DNA from 3 places in the Vibrio glycogenivorans genome. Region 2 is predicted to be linked to each of the others. Evidence: predicted binding sites of a transcription regulator. Region 2 holds the regulator's gene; each other region holds the start of a gene.
The links. The regulator PurR, encoded in region 2, represses purine synthesis genes. The targets are predictions, from matches to a motif close to TNANGNAAACGTTTNCNTNA.

Region 1 (4,908 bases), on a different contig from region 2:
AAAAACTCGAGCAAGCGATTAAATCGCTTGGCTACAAACCAAGCCAACCCAGCACCTCTCACCGTCATCGTCGCTCGATGACGATCGGAGTGCTGATCCAACATCCGGACAGTCCCTTCACCAGTCGTATCCTCAACGATATGGAGAAGACACTGATCGCCAAAGGCTACTCGCTAGTCATTGCCACTGGGCACTGGCAAAAAAACCTGGAGAATCACGCCCTCGACTACCTGGCTAAAAGTCATGTCGATGGGGTGATCATTGTCACCGGTGACATCAAAACCGAGCTTATCTGCCAGTTTGCCGAGAATATTCCGGTGGTCGCTGTCGGTTACGACATCAATGCGCGCAATGTCCACAGCATCACCATCGACAATGAGCTCGGTGGCTACATGGCAACGCTGCACCTGCTTCAGCAAGGCCATGTCAATATCGCCCACATTAAGGGGCACAGCTCACAACCCGACTCAGCCGCCCGCTATCACGGTTATCAGCGCGCGCTGGAAGAGGCAGGGATAAAAACCATGCCAAAGTTAGTCAAGCAAGGCGACTTTAGCTGCGAGTTAGGCTATCAAAAAACCGTTGAGCTTATTGAGTCTAAGGCGCACTTTAGCGCACTGTTTGCCGCAAATGATCAAACGGCCTATGGTGCAATAAAGGCGCTGCACGACAATGGCTATCGAGTCCCAGATGATGTTTCTGTGATTGGTTTTGATGATCTCCCTACCTCTCAGTATTTTACCCCAGCTCTGACAACCTTGCGTCAGCCGGTAGAGGAAGTTGGCGTGGTGTGTGCGCACTCCATTCTAAACCTTCTCAATGGTGATGATGCCGAGGCTCGCCTTCCCCCGATTGAGCTGATCGTGCGTCAAAGCACCAAATCAATCTATCGCCCAACAGCGAACCCGACAGCACTGCGCTCCACAGCTCCAACTGACTGAGCACTGCAAAACAAAAAGGGTCAGCAGATAGCTGACCCTTGAGAGTATCGATTCTTGAAATGGGTTATAGCAAAACCAAATACAGCATAAACAACACTGACAGTGCGTAGATCACTGGGTGGACTTGTTTGCCTTTTCCAGCCACCACCATAGAGAAGGCGTAGCTGATAAAGCCCATTGCCATACCGTTTGCTGGCGAGAAGCTCAGAACAGTAAACATAATGGTAAAGAATGCTGCGATGCGTGACTCTTTTTGTTCCCAGCTGATCTGACCTAAACGACCAATCATGTAGATACCCACGACCACCATCGCCGGTGCAACCATTGCTGCAGAGAAGATAGAGAAGATTGGGTAAAGGAACAGAGACACGAGGAATAGACCCGCTACCGTCACCGCGGCTAGACCCGTTTTCGCCCCTTGAGCAGATGCGATACCTGACTCAGAGAATGCCGTAATTGAGGTTGTGCCTAGCACCGAACCGATAACCGTACCACCAGCGTCCGCCACTAACGCAGAGCGTGCATTCGGCACTTTGCCATCTTTATCTATGATGCCCGCATCACGACCCACACCGACAATAGTGCTGAGACCATCAAAGAAGTCGACAATCAGGAAGATCACCACGATAAACAGCAGGTCAAACAGCTTTTCTGCGGTGAACCCTGAGAAATCGAAGATCGCACCAAAGCTTCCCGCCATGCTTGGCGGCACTGTGACTAGAGTCTCTGGCATTGGCGCGTTTGAGGTGCCCATAAAGGCATCAGCAATAACCGTCAGTACAATTGCTGAAATAAACGAGATAAAGGTCGCTAGCTTGATGTCACGGATCATACAGCCCAACGCCACAAAGATACTAATGTAAGCGATGATCACTTGTGGGTCAGAGATGTTGCCCATGCTAACCAAGATAATTGGATTAGAGACGATAATACCTGCATTCTTAAGGCCCAAGAACGCGATGAAAAGACCTAGGGAAACGGTAATTGCAAGCTTAAGATCCTCGGGAATCGACTCAATCATCGCTTTGCGGATCTGCGTCATCGAGAGGATCAGATACAGCACGCCCGAGAGGAAGATACCGAACAAGGCCTCATGCCAAACCAGTGCCACAGAGCCACTGAACAGCATGCCTTTAAAGAAACCGTTCATACTCATGCCCGGTGCCAACATCACAGGGTAGTTACCGAACAAGCCCATAATCAGGGTAGCCAGCGCTGCCGCCAGTGCGGTTGCTGTAAACACGGCACCACGGTCCATACCAGGGATGTCGCCTAAAATGGCCGGATTAACCGCCAGAATGTAGCTCATTGCCAAGAAGGTAATAAAACCGGCGTAGATCTCGGTACCTATGGTTGTCTTACGCTCAGACAGCTTGAATCTGGCATCGAGAAATGAAGATGGAGTGGGCTTTGCAGCAGCTTCGAGACTCACAATAAAACCTATATTATTAAGTTGATGTGGTATCGCGCCCTATATGCCGCCGTGCTGTGCCAGTCGTAGTCACCAGGGTAGGCCTAGTGGTAGAGACGTCAGATCCAACTCATCTGACATATACAACGCGATAGAATTTAGTCGCGAATTTTATCGAGATAGAGTAAAAATTCAACAACTTTTGCAGTTTGATGACAACAAAAAAACACGATAAAAATCAAGTCACTGAAAATTAAGCAAACGTTTGCCGGGCGTTGCTCGTGCTATAACGAACTGGCTGTAAGCCATCGGATCTTCACTTGTGATTCTGCGCCAACCTATGCTACCCTTCGCGTCCATTTTTTAGCCTACGGCTTCAGTCAGTTATCAGGCTGTATGCTATCTTTATCTCAGTAATTTCGGTTGCTGAACACCTTGACTAATCAGAGCGAGAAGACGTCCATGGCCAAAGGTACTCTTTATATTGTTTCTGCACCGAGCGGCGCAGGTAAATCGAGCCTAATTTCAGCGATGCTTGAAACCAACCCAACTTATGCGATGAAGGTATCGGTTTCTCACACGACTCGCGGCATGCGTCCTGGTGAAGAAGATGGCGTGCACTACCACTTCGTACAAAAAGAGCACTTCGAAGAGCTTATCGAGCAGAGTGTGTTCCTAGAATATGCTGAAGTGTTCGGTAACTACTACGGTACATCACGCATCTGGATTGAAGAAAACCTGGATAAAGGCATTGATGTCTTTCTTGATATCGACTGGCAAGGTGCGCGTCAAATCCGCGAACAGATGCCACAAGCGAAAAGCATCTTTATTCTGCCACCATCGAATGGTGAGTTAGAACGCCGTCTCAACACCCGTGGTCAAGACAGTGATGCCGTGATCGCTAAGCGTATGGCTGAAGCGAAATCAGAAATCTCACACTACAATGAATATGATTACGTCATTGTGAACGACGATTTTGATACCGCGTTAATGGACTTTAAAGCCATCATTCGTGCTGAACGCTTGAAGCACGATAAGCAAGCTGCAAAATACAAAGGCATGCTTGACGCGCTATTGGCCGACTAAGTCCATATTTCCTCTAGCAAGATCCTTTTGATGCTTGTATAATTTCTCGTCACACTAAATTTTAGTTAACTATTTTGGAGTTCTCATGGCACGCGTAACTGTTCAAGACGCTGTTGAAAAAGTTGGTAACCGTTTCGACTTAGTTCTTATTGCGGCTCGCCGCGCTCGTCAAATGCAAACTGGTGGTAAAGATGCACTAGTGCCAGAAGAGAATGATAAGACAACGGTTATCGCTCTACGCGAAATCGAAGAGGGTCTTATCACGAAAGAAGTTCTGGATGCACGTGAGCGTCAAGAGCAACAAGAACAAGAAGCAGCAGAACTAGCCGCCGTAAGCAGCATTGCTCACAGCCGTTAATCTGCACTACTGAACCCCTCTTTCAGTAAGAAAAACCAGTCGGGCCCATAATTTGTATCTTTTTGATAGCCTCAAAGACGTTGCCCAAGAATACCTAACAGAGCCTCAAATTGAGGCTCTGCGTCAATCTTATGTGGTAGCGCGTGATGCCCATGAAGGGCAAACCCGCTCAAGCGGTGAACCGTACATCATTCACCCCGTTGCCGTCGCTCGTATCTTGGCCGAAATGCGCCTCGATATCGAGACCTTGCAAGCAGCCCTGCTGCACGACGTTATCGAAGACTGTGATGTCACCAAGGAAGAACTTGAGGCACAATTTGGTAACGCCGTTGCTGAATTGGTTGATGGTGTTTCCAAACTCGATAAGCTCAAATTCCGCGACCGAAAAGAAGCTCAGGCAGAGAACTTTCGTAAGATGGTGCTTGCCATGGTGCAAGACATCCGCGTTATTCTGATCAAGCTGGCTGACCGTACGCACAATATGCGCACGCTAGGTGCTCTGCGCCCAGATAAAAAACGCCGCATCGCGCGTGAAACGCTCGAGATCTACTCTCCTCTGGCCCACCGCCTCGGTATCCACAACATCAAAACTGAGCTTGAAGAGCTGGGTTTTGAAGCGCTTTACCCAAACCGTTATCGGGTACTCAAAGCCGTGGTCAAGACCGCGCGTGGCAACCGCAAAGAGATGATCCAGCGTATCCACAGCGAGATCGAGGGCCGACTGAGTGAATTTGGCGTAACCGCTCATGTCTTTGGTCGAGAAAAAAACCTTTTCTCCATCTACAACAAGATGAAAACCAAAGAGCAGCGCTTTCATACGATTATGGACATCTACGCGTTTCGTGTGGTTGTCACTTCCGCCGACGATTGCTATCGAGTCCTCGGTCAGGTCCATAGCCTGTACAAGCCGCGCCCAAGTAGAATGAAAGACTATATCGCGGTGCCAAAGGCCAATGGCTATCAGTCGCTACATACCTCGATGGTAGGCCCTCATGGGGTGCCTGTTGAGGTACAGATCCGCACCGAAGATATGGATCAGATGGCGGATAAAGGTGTGGCAGCACACTGGTCGTACAAAGACAAAGGCGATCGCTCCGGTACCACGGCTCAAG
Region 2 (4,908 bases):
TCTTGCCTCAGTAGAAATAGCGCTGGCAACCTCTTTGGCCAGTTCGGCATCAAAGGTAGCGGCAAGACCAATAGCTTGAGGGAAGATCGTGGCTTTACCATTACGCGCCACGCCATGCAGGGCTTCATTCCACCAGTTGTAAGACGGAACCTCAAGGCGAGGAATGGCCGGTGCGTCATTGAGCAGTTGGCTGACTTTTTCTTCCAATGTCATCTGTGACACAAGGATTTCAGCACGTTTTTCGATTGGCAATGTGTGATCTTGAAACGAGAGGTCAATCTCTTGAGCAGAGACACACGCGGCTCCCATCCCAACAAGGGCAATTGATTTTTGTAACTTCTTCATTAATTGGTTCCTACGACAAGTAAGTAATGGTTAACCTTAGTGATGCTTTGGTTAACAAAATACCATTAATTCATCGAGGTATATTTGTTTTTTTTCACAATTGAATTGCTATAAATAATTATTGTGAGTTCGGTCGCGAAGTGGGAGCTGGTGGGTAAGTAGAAACTGCTCTGTTAGCATTCAAGCTAATGAAAGTTATCCATAATTTGAAGTTAGATATACCCACAGATCAAAAAAGCCAGCGAGTCGCTGGCTTGAATCTAAGTAATGAATAGCTAGTTTTCTAAAGGTTTAGCAAAGCTGGTTAGCTAGGGCATCACGTTGTTGCTGTGGGATCACTGACCAGTGCGTGCCTCTAAGTGCTCCCTCTAGAGAGTAGAGCAGTTCAAGGTTAACTGGTACGGTGTGGGTTTCCTGAATCGCGCGATAAGCGTTAACAGAGCCTGCTTGTTCGAGCTCAGAAACACTGCCGATCCCCGCTTTTTTCAGCATTCTTTCCGTTGCAAGGCGCAGATTAGGTAAATCTTTAAGACGCTGCGGCTTGGCGGTTTCTTGCTTAATTTTGTCCTTTTTCGCGGCATCGAGTGCCACGGTTGCCATCTCAAGTAGACGCTGGGGATTTTCTAGGCAATCTTCGGCGAGTTGAAAATACTTGGTAACAACAGGAAAGCCTTTCTTCTCATAAACATAAGGTTCAAGGCCCTTGGCGGTAATTTCTGCATCAAGTTGACTACATTTGCGAATGTGCAAACGATTGCGCACGATAAGTGCAAACATTGCGTCATCGACAAAAACGCCAAATCCGCCAAACATTGAACGTGACTTTACGCTGCCTAACTGCTCAAACAAGCGCATTGAGTCTTTTAAAATTGGTCTATCCATGGTTTTGTAAATCTCGGTAATGAAACAACAGCCACCTAAATTCAGGCCCGAGAATTTAGCGAAACCGACCCTACACCTACTAATAACAGCTAAATGCAGTGTCCTTTCACCATCGGCAACCCCGCTACCTTTCTTCAACTACGAGAGTTTTCACTCAAGTAATTGAAGGGTAAGGCCGGAGGCTTTGCGTCCCACCCTTTCAGATGGTTTGCCCTGTGCGTGGCATAGACAAAATCATAATAAAAAGCTGGATAGGTATCACATATCCAACAACCATAATGTGACGCCGATTCCAAAAAAGACTAGCCAACTTCTGTCAATTGCACACTAAATGCAGGAATATCTAACTTTGGTACACAAATTAACCTAAATGACTGATATCTTTAACAGTTAGACGTTCCACGATTTCAGGGTGCATCTCAAAAACTCGCTTATCATGTTCCTTGTTTTTGATTCGCTCGAGGAGGATCTCGAAGGCATTCTTACCCACGCGTCGTTTTGGTTGGTGTACGGTGGTCAGTGGCGGAGAGAAGTACTCGGCCAGCTCGATATTGTCATAACCGATCACCGACATATCTTCGGGAATACGAATACCGTTTTCTTGCAAGCGACTCATAAGGCCGAGTGCCATGGTGTCATTAAAACAGAATACCGCGGTCGGCTTTTCATCCATTGCAGCGATCTTGTCCGCAGCAAGGACGGCAGTATCACACTCAAAATTGCCCTCAAGGATCCAATCCTCAACCACATTGAGGTTCGCCTCATCCATCGCGCGACGGAAGCCGCTAATACGCTCCATACACGCCGCCTTTTCAAAGTGGCCGCTAAGGCAAGCAATCTTTTGATGGCCCTTGTCGATAAGGAATTTGGTTGCGAGGTAACCGCCTTCTTCTGAGTTATCGATGATTTTGTCAGCTTGTGAGGTCTCAGGGCCCCAGTCCATGATCACTTTTGGAATGTTAGGGTGGCTGTCGAGCATCTCGTTGAGCTCTTCAGTCAGATCAGAGCACATCACCAGGATACCATCGACACGTTTCTCAGCCAGCATGCGAATATAGTCGCGCTGTTTCTCGTAGATGCCACCCGTGTTGCACAAAATTAGCGTGTAGCCCTGACGGTAACAATAGCTCTCAACACCATCGATGACCTCAGAGAAAAATAGGTTAGTGGACTGAGTGACGAGCATGCCGATGGTGCGGGTTGAGTTACACTTCAAACTACGCGCTACCGCACTAGGAGCATAGTTAAGCTCCTTAACTGCTTGGTTTACTTTTTCTTGGGTAGCTTCAGCAACGAATCGAGTCTTATTGATAACGTGCGATACCGTTGTGGTAGAGACACCTGCAAGACGTGCGACATCTTTAATAGTGGCCATTGGTGTGTTCCTTAATTGTACTTATGGTTACCGCACAGATCTCAAGCGTTCGAACGTATCATGGTGAGGGAAATGCGGTATTCGCTAAGGGGTAAATAAAAAAACCGCTTTCACGAAAGCGGCTAAAAATATCCGAACATTTTAGACTGCTATCGTTTACGGTGCAAACTTAATCGCCAGCTGGACTAACTTTCCTCACCCAATAAATATAGGCAGTCCAGCTCGAGAAAGGCGACCAGTAACTCACTCACTGCGGCATAGAACCCAAACTCGTCACGTTTTTTGCATAAAGTACGAAATTGGGGTACCCAAGTGAGCAGATGCTGGCGGATAAACTGCTCCTGCTCGGCAAAAGCCTGCTCGAGGTGGCGCTCTTGCTCAAGTTCGTTCGAGCGAATGATAAGATTGCCAAGAAAATCGAGCTCAACACCGAGATGATCTGGGGGCTCGTTTAGGCCGTGGGAAACTTGGATGTTGTGCTCAGCGAGGATTTGCTTCATCTCAAGAGCGGGCTGACCATTGAGCATATGTTCAGGATCTAGATATACCGAGGCATAAGGTAGCGCCCCTTCTTTATCAGATTTAAGGAACAAGTCACAAAAATCTGCAGCGAGTTCCAATTTAGCGTCTTCTCGGTCTTGTAGGCGATTGAGTGTATCAATAAAGTTCGCCACGGGTTGCTTTAACTGTAGGTTCTCTCCCAAGCCACTTAGAAATGCGCGAATTTCTGGGCTTTGATACTGGGCAAGATCTTTGTCGTCCAACTCTCGACTGAACAGGCTTGAGAGCCACCAGTAGATCTCCGCTCGCTTATCATTAAACGCTTTCACTTCTTCAATCACGATCAACCCCACATCTCGTTCACTATGTTGATAAGTATAACTAATTTCTAAATAGTGGCATGGAGCAATAATGAGAGTAATAGACCAGCATTTCTAAGAGGCCTGACGTAATCGATTGTTAGTATAAATAAAAATGCCGCCCGATGAGAGGGCGGCATTTTTGCTGTTTACTGACTTACTTGTTGAAGACACCAAACTGCTTAGCAGCGTAGGCGACCCGCTCTTTGGGTTTCGGGTATTCCGCGGGGAGCTCAAGATTCTCAATATGCTGCAATCGCGGCAACAATCCACTGCCGTTGGCAATCTGTATTGCTAATCCCGGGCGAGCATTGAGCTCCAGTACCATTGGTCCTTCTTCTTTATCCAGAACCATATCAGTGCCCATATAACCAAGCCCAGTCATCTCCCAGGCACTCGCAGCAAGTTCAAGCAGACGCTCCCAGTGTGGGACTTGCAGTTGACTGAGCTCTTGACCAGTGTCTGGGTGGTGCTCAACCGGTTGGTCAAACTGTACTGCGCGGACAGCGCGCCCTGTGGCGATATCAATGCCTATCCCGACGGCGCCTTGGTGCAAGTTTGCTTTGCCATCTGAAGCGGTGGTTGAACAGCGCATCATGGCCATGACAGGGTAACCTTTGAACACGATGATCCGTACATCAGGCACACCCTCAACGCTGTAGCCATCAAAGCAGTCATCGAACTTAATCAAGTTCTCCACCACGGCCACGTCGTTTTTACCACCGAGCGAGAACAGGCCAGCAAGCGTGTTACTGATATGGCGCTCAACATCCTCTTCATTGATGGTAGAGCCAGAGGGCTTGGTGTAGACGCCATCCTGGTGAGAAATAACCACTAGGATGCCCTTACCACCACTACCTTGAGCAGGTTTGATCACAAAGCCCGGCCACTCCTTGACCATGTTGTGGATTCGCTTTACATCCGCCTGGGTAGAGATGGTGCCAATCAGTTTTGGCACGGTACACCCAGCAGCTTCAGCAATGATCTTGGTCTTAAGCTTATCATCCACCAAAGGGTATTTAGAGCGATCGTTATAGCGGCCAATGTAACTGTGGTTACGTTGGTTCATGCCCATGATCCCTTTGGCGCGCAGTTTACCGGGTGAGGTTAAACGTGAAAACATCGTTTAGTCCTCCGTTAGCGGTTTGAAGCGACGCAGCTCAGTTAGACGATAGCCAGTGTAAGTACCAAGGAGCAAGATTCCGCCAAGTACAACAAACTGCAGACCGATAAAGTTAAACGTTAGGTGCTGGACATAGCTGTTGGTCATCGCCAAGTACACAAGCACAGCGGTCAATAGTGAGCCACCACCTTGGAGCATAACCTCTTTAGCGCCTTCCTCTTCCCACAGGATTGACATACGCTCAATCGTCCATGACAGGATGATCATTGGGAAGAAGGTGATTGATAAGCCCTCAGTTAGGCCGATACGGAAGGCGACAACGG
Region 3 (4,908 bases), on a different contig from region 2:
GGCGTTGACCGCTTTGTACTCAGGGTGCTCTTTTCTTGGTAGCAGCTTCTGGATTAGACGCTCGATAGCAAACAACTCAGCGCTATCATCATTACACACCAGTGATACCGCCTCGCCAACTGCGCCAGCGCGGCCGGTACGGCCGATACGATGCACGTAGTCTGCTGCGACGTGTGGCAGGTCGTAATTGACAACAAAGGGTAGGTGGGAAATATCGATACCACGTGCGGCGATATCGGTCGCCACCAAGGTTTGGATGTCGCCGTTTTTGAAGCCTTCTAACGCTCTAGTTCGCGCGCCTTGGCTTTTGTTGCCATGGATTGCTGCTGAGGTGATGCCTTGTTTTTCCAGGTGGAAGCTCAGGCGGTTTGCGCCATGCTTGGTTTTAGTAAATACCAGTACCTGCTTCCAGTTGTTCTCTTTGATAAGGCTGACGAGCAGTGGCGCTTTCTTGCGTTTATCTGTGGTGTAGATGGACTGAGTCACGGTCTCTGCGGTGGTATTGCGCGGGGTGACCGAGATTTCAACTGGATCGTTGACTAGGCCTTTGGCCAAATCACGGATCTCATCAGAGAAGGTGGCAGAAAATAGCAGGTTTTGACGGTTTTTCGGCAGCAGAGCCAAAATCTTCTTAATATCGCGAATAAAGCCCATATCCAACATACGATCGGCTTCGTCGAGGACTAATACCTCAAGCTGATCGAACTTAACCGCATTTTGCTGATGTAGGTCCATCAAGCGTCCTGGTGTGGCTACCAATACATCCACCCCTTTACGCATTGCCATCATTTGAGGGTTGATTTTTACACCACCAAAGACAACGGTTGAGCTGAGATTGGTGTAGCGACTGTACTTATCAGCATTATCCTGTACCTGGGCCGCCAACTCTCGGGTGGGGGTGAGCACAAGTGCTCGCACCTGATTACTGCGCACTCGCGGTCCGCTAGCAAGCCTTTCTAGGATTGGCAAAACAAAGCCCGCTGTTTTGCCTGTGCCGGTTTGCGCAGCAGCCATCACATCCTTACCTTCGATAACAGCGGGAATGGCTTGAGCCTGAATTGGCGATGGCTCAGTGTAGCCTTGCTCATCGACTGCTTTGAGTAAGGGGGCGGATAATCCGAGAGAAGAAAAGCTCATATAAGGTGCTCTTAATAGGATAGGGCAGAGTCATTAAGCATACTCTACGATAATAAAGGCTGCGTATTGTGAAGACAGTCGACTGATTATGCAAATCTAACTGATGAATTTAGAAAGAAAAATAGCCAGCGCTATGGCTGGCTATTGGATAGGGCTTGTATAAACGCTTACTGAGCAATCAAACCGTACTCTTTATCAAGTACGTCAATGATTTCTTGCTTAGGGTTAGCACTTAGCACGATAGGCTGTCCGGTAATCTTCTCGGCGATGCCAGTGTAAGTCTCAGAGATCGCCATCAAGGCATCAACTGGCAACTCATTATCGCGCGCCAGTGCTTCACGCTCAGGCATGCGCTCTTTATTCAGCAGAATATCTGGGTCCGGGAAGTGGTTAAGCAAGAACTGACGGAAGCCTTCTTTTGAATTCTCAACGATATTGCCCTTGTGGTACTCCTTGGTATCCCAGATGCGTGATGAATCAGGCGTGCCAACTTCGTCCATATAAATCAGTTTCTCAACACCCTGAGAATCAGTCACATAACCAAACTCAAACTTGGTATCAACGAAGGTCTGCTCGACTTTCTCAAGTGCATCGCTGATCACGCCAAAGCCCTCTTTAAGCAGCTTTTCATACAGCGCGATGTCGTCCGCTTTAGAGAAGTTGAAAGCGGCAAAATTGTCGACGATATTGTCGCGCGTGATATTGACATCATCTGCTTCTGGTACGCCAGGGATGCCTTTTAGGATACCCTTAGTTGAAGGGGTCATTAGCAGTTCAGGCAGCTTCTTATCTTTTTCTAGACCTTCTGGCAGTTCGATACCACAGAATTCTCGTTCACCTTTAGCGTATGAACGCCACATTGAACCTGTGATGTATTGGCGACAAATCGCCTCGATCATCACAGGCTTGGCTTTTTGCACAATCCATACAAATGGGTGAGGGATATCAAGGATGTGGCTATCTGCTAGACCATTGTCTTTAAACAGTTTAAACCAGTGATTTGAGATCGCGTTCAGCGCTGCGCCCTTACCAGGAACACCCTTTAGGCCACCTTCTGCATGCCAGATGCAATCGAAGGCTGAGATACGATCGCTGATCACCATGATCGCCAGTGGCGCGTCTTCTGCAACGTCATAGCCTTTTTCCTTAATTAGGCGACGGCTGTCGGCTTCTGTTAGCCAGTAAACAGAACGCACCTTGCCACTGTGGACCGGTTTATCAGTGCGAATTGGAAGATCATCATTAACGGCTAGAACTTGATCAGCAAGGCTCATCTAAGGCATTCCTATCGTGATTTATTTCGCTCAAGCGAAATAAGATGGTTAATCTGATACCCCAAACTCTTGATTGGGATAGTTACAACGTGGGAATAATACCAGAACCAAAATGATGTTCCAGAGAAAAAGCAAACGTTTGCCTTTTTCTCAACTGATCTTTTCCTCAACCAGCCTTTTCCTCACCAATAATATTGTTGTCTGACTCTTTTAGCAGAGAAAAAGTGAGTCAATTATCACTGCATTAGTGCACAGTTTCACCCGTTATGGAGTAGCCATTCATGTCACTAAGAAACACCAACTGACAATTAGCATCTTGAGCTAGACGGATCAGGCAGTTTTTTTCCACTTGGCTAAAGTGCCCTGAGCAGACAATAGCACTGGCATTACCAGATTGGAGTGCGCGTGTAACGACTTCGAGCTCTGAATAGCGACACGAGTTCTTTAGCTGCATGACTTTATCGACATCCACGGCATGATGAAGGCACTCGCCATAGGTCGGGCGAGGGCATTGTGCGGTAAAAAATATCCACTGGTTAGATTGAGAGGCTGGAGACAGTCGAGCAAAAACAGGCTCAGGGATGTCACGTAGCGATTGGCGAGGTTCAGCGGTGTTTGAGTGATGCTGTGGTGCTTCCAAGTGATACATAATACTGTCTCCATATACATGCTGTATGTGTATACAGTAGTACTGTTTGCATAAGAGATCAACCCCTTATATCAATGCAGTTTCAAGATTCAGTTTCTATTCGACATTACTGCGGTGCCTTCCTCGCGCTCGGTAACCCAAAATACTGACGCTGAAACGAAAAAACGCCCGAAAACCGGACGTTTATAGTTCGTTTTATCAAGCGCAGGACTCGATTCTTGCAAACGAGCCAAAAGGGCGCAAATAGAAACCAAGCCAGCTTCGCTGCGAGTTTGTTCTTCTAGCTGGCTTTTTTTAGCATGCGCTCGCGGTAGGCTTGTTCGCCTTGGTTGAAGAGTTGTACATCTAGGCGAGCCAGATCCATGCACTCCTCACAAGAGTGATGATATTTACCATCTAGGTAATTGAGCTGCTTTAATCGGCGACGTTGTTTACACCAATCACAGGTGCCATAAGTCGTGGACATAAATGTCTCCTTTTGGGGTTGAGCTGGGTGGCTTACATAGAGCCACTCTTAGTTGGTTCGAGTATGGCACTAACACAAGTGAGTTTAGCGACAACTATGTGAACAAGATGTTAAATTTAAAATATTTGAAGTCAGTATAGATTAATCAGCGACTTAACAAGGTAGATATCAACTTTATGTGCACGTTTGTGCATAATTAAGACGCAGTTGCATATCTGGATTGGGTACGGCTAATAGCGCCTGTCGAAAGGGGCACACTAAGGTGTGCCTGTACACAAGCGGCTATTTTTCAAGCATCTTAGGTGCTTGGGCACCATTGATTGGGCGGTTAACCGAGACTGTACGGCCTTTTTTTAGCCCTTTCTCGTAGTCAGCAGTGATATTTTTCATCGCTTCCTTGAGCTGCTTTTTGAAGGTCTCACGGTCAATATTTTGAAACTCTTTATCGATGTAGTCATTGATTTTGTTGGCTGACTCTTCATCAGGGGTGATCACTGGGAGCTTTTCAAGCGCCCCCTCGACCCAGCCGGAGACGAAGCTATTCACGCGACGAGTCACTTCTTGGCTTGAGGTGCCGCTGCCTGAGAAACCATTACGAAACTGCCCAGTCTGCTCGTTCATCTCTCGGTAGATGATATCAAACGCAAAGGCTGCGAAAATCGCGCGGTCGGCCTCGCCAATAAACTCAACTTTTTTAAGGCCTTTGTGGTTGAGCAGCACCGCCTCAACACCAAACTTGGTATTGATCCCGCGAATGATGCGCAGCAGCGTCGAGCTGACGTTAGCAGGCAGCAAGTGAGAAGATAAGGTCTTACCCAGCTTGATAAACTCGATATCATCCTTGTCCAGACCATACTTCAACATCAAACGGTGAGCCATTTTGATCGCATTGGCTGCTTCATTGACGTTAGCAGAATTGCCAAGCTCTAAACACTTTGCAATTTTCTTTAGGGCTTTTTGTTTACTCATGGAGACTTTACGACAGACAAAAATGAAAGCCGCTAGTCTACCTTTTTTTGTCATTAAACGGAAATATTGCCAGCAAAAACCTCAACTGCATTGGTAGTTGCTTGGCAGATATTTCGAATAAGCTTCTGATAATTAGCTTATATTCCAAGCTCATCTAGAAGGTCAGCAGATTCTTCACGCACGTTGGACGCTACAGGCATTTCAACGGATTCACTCTGCGCTTGCTCGATGATAGCGTCAGGGCAGATCTCGTCGTCGGCCTCAAACTCTTCCATCTGGATAAATTCGGTTTTATCCATTGCCAACTCAAGATAGAAGATGTTGTTCTCTTCAGTAGAGAAGGTCACTCGACGAACTTGCGGGCGGTCGAGGTTAGTGTCGACAGAGAGAATGACTTGCTTATTGATGGCCAA

Region 1: a site for PurR is predicted at 2,606-2,625, ahead of ACSTTG_RS18165 (NCS2 family permease). Genes of this name have one in related genera too.
Region 3: a site for PurR is predicted at 2,539-2,558, ahead of ACSTTG_RS00550 (phosphoribosylaminoimidazolesuccinocarboxamide synthase). Genes of this name have one in related genera too.

What each region holds. Positions count from the first base shown of each region.
Region 1 is NZ_JBPVIS010000010.1:11,098-16,005, reverse strand. It holds gene ACSTTG_RS18170 (LacI family DNA-binding transcriptional regulator) at 1-941, shown strand, start outside; gene ACSTTG_RS18165 (NCS2 family permease) at 1,006-2,373, opposite strand; purine riboswitch at 2,420-2,519, opposite strand; gene gmk (guanylate kinase) at 2,815-3,438, shown strand; gene rpoZ (DNA-directed RNA polymerase subunit omega) at 3,524-3,796, shown strand; gene spoT (bifunctional GTP diphosphokinase/guanosine-3',5'-bis pyrophosphate 3'-pyrophosphohydrolase) at 3,849-4,908, shown strand, end outside.
Region 2 is NZ_JBPVIS010000004.1:179,552-184,459, reverse strand. It holds gene ACSTTG_RS11560 (glycoside hydrolase family 3 C-terminal domain-containing protein) at 1-345, opposite strand, end outside; gene ACSTTG_RS11555 (TfoX/Sxy family DNA transformation protein) at 637-1,227, opposite strand; cyclic di-GMP riboswitch class I at 1,339-1,450, opposite strand; gene purR (HTH-type transcriptional repressor PurR) at 1,589-2,602, opposite strand; gene torD (molecular chaperone TorD) at 2,788-3,441, opposite strand; gene ACSTTG_RS11540 (alpha-L-glutamate ligase-like protein) at 3,620-4,585, opposite strand; gene ACSTTG_RS11535 (inactive transglutaminase family protein) at 4,589-4,908, opposite strand, start outside.
Region 3 is NZ_JBPVIS010000001.1:116,654-121,561, reverse strand. It holds gene ACSTTG_RS00555 (DEAD/DEAH box helicase) at 1-1,137, opposite strand, end outside; gene ACSTTG_RS00550 (phosphoribosylaminoimidazolesuccinocarboxamide synthase) at 1,305-2,411, opposite strand; gene ACSTTG_RS00545 (hypothetical protein) at 2,656-3,060, opposite strand; gene ACSTTG_RS00540 (hypothetical protein) at 3,341-3,526, opposite strand; gene ACSTTG_RS00535 (DUF2786 domain-containing protein) at 3,809-4,495, opposite strand; gene ACSTTG_RS00530 (DUF3334 family protein) at 4,633-4,908, opposite strand, start outside.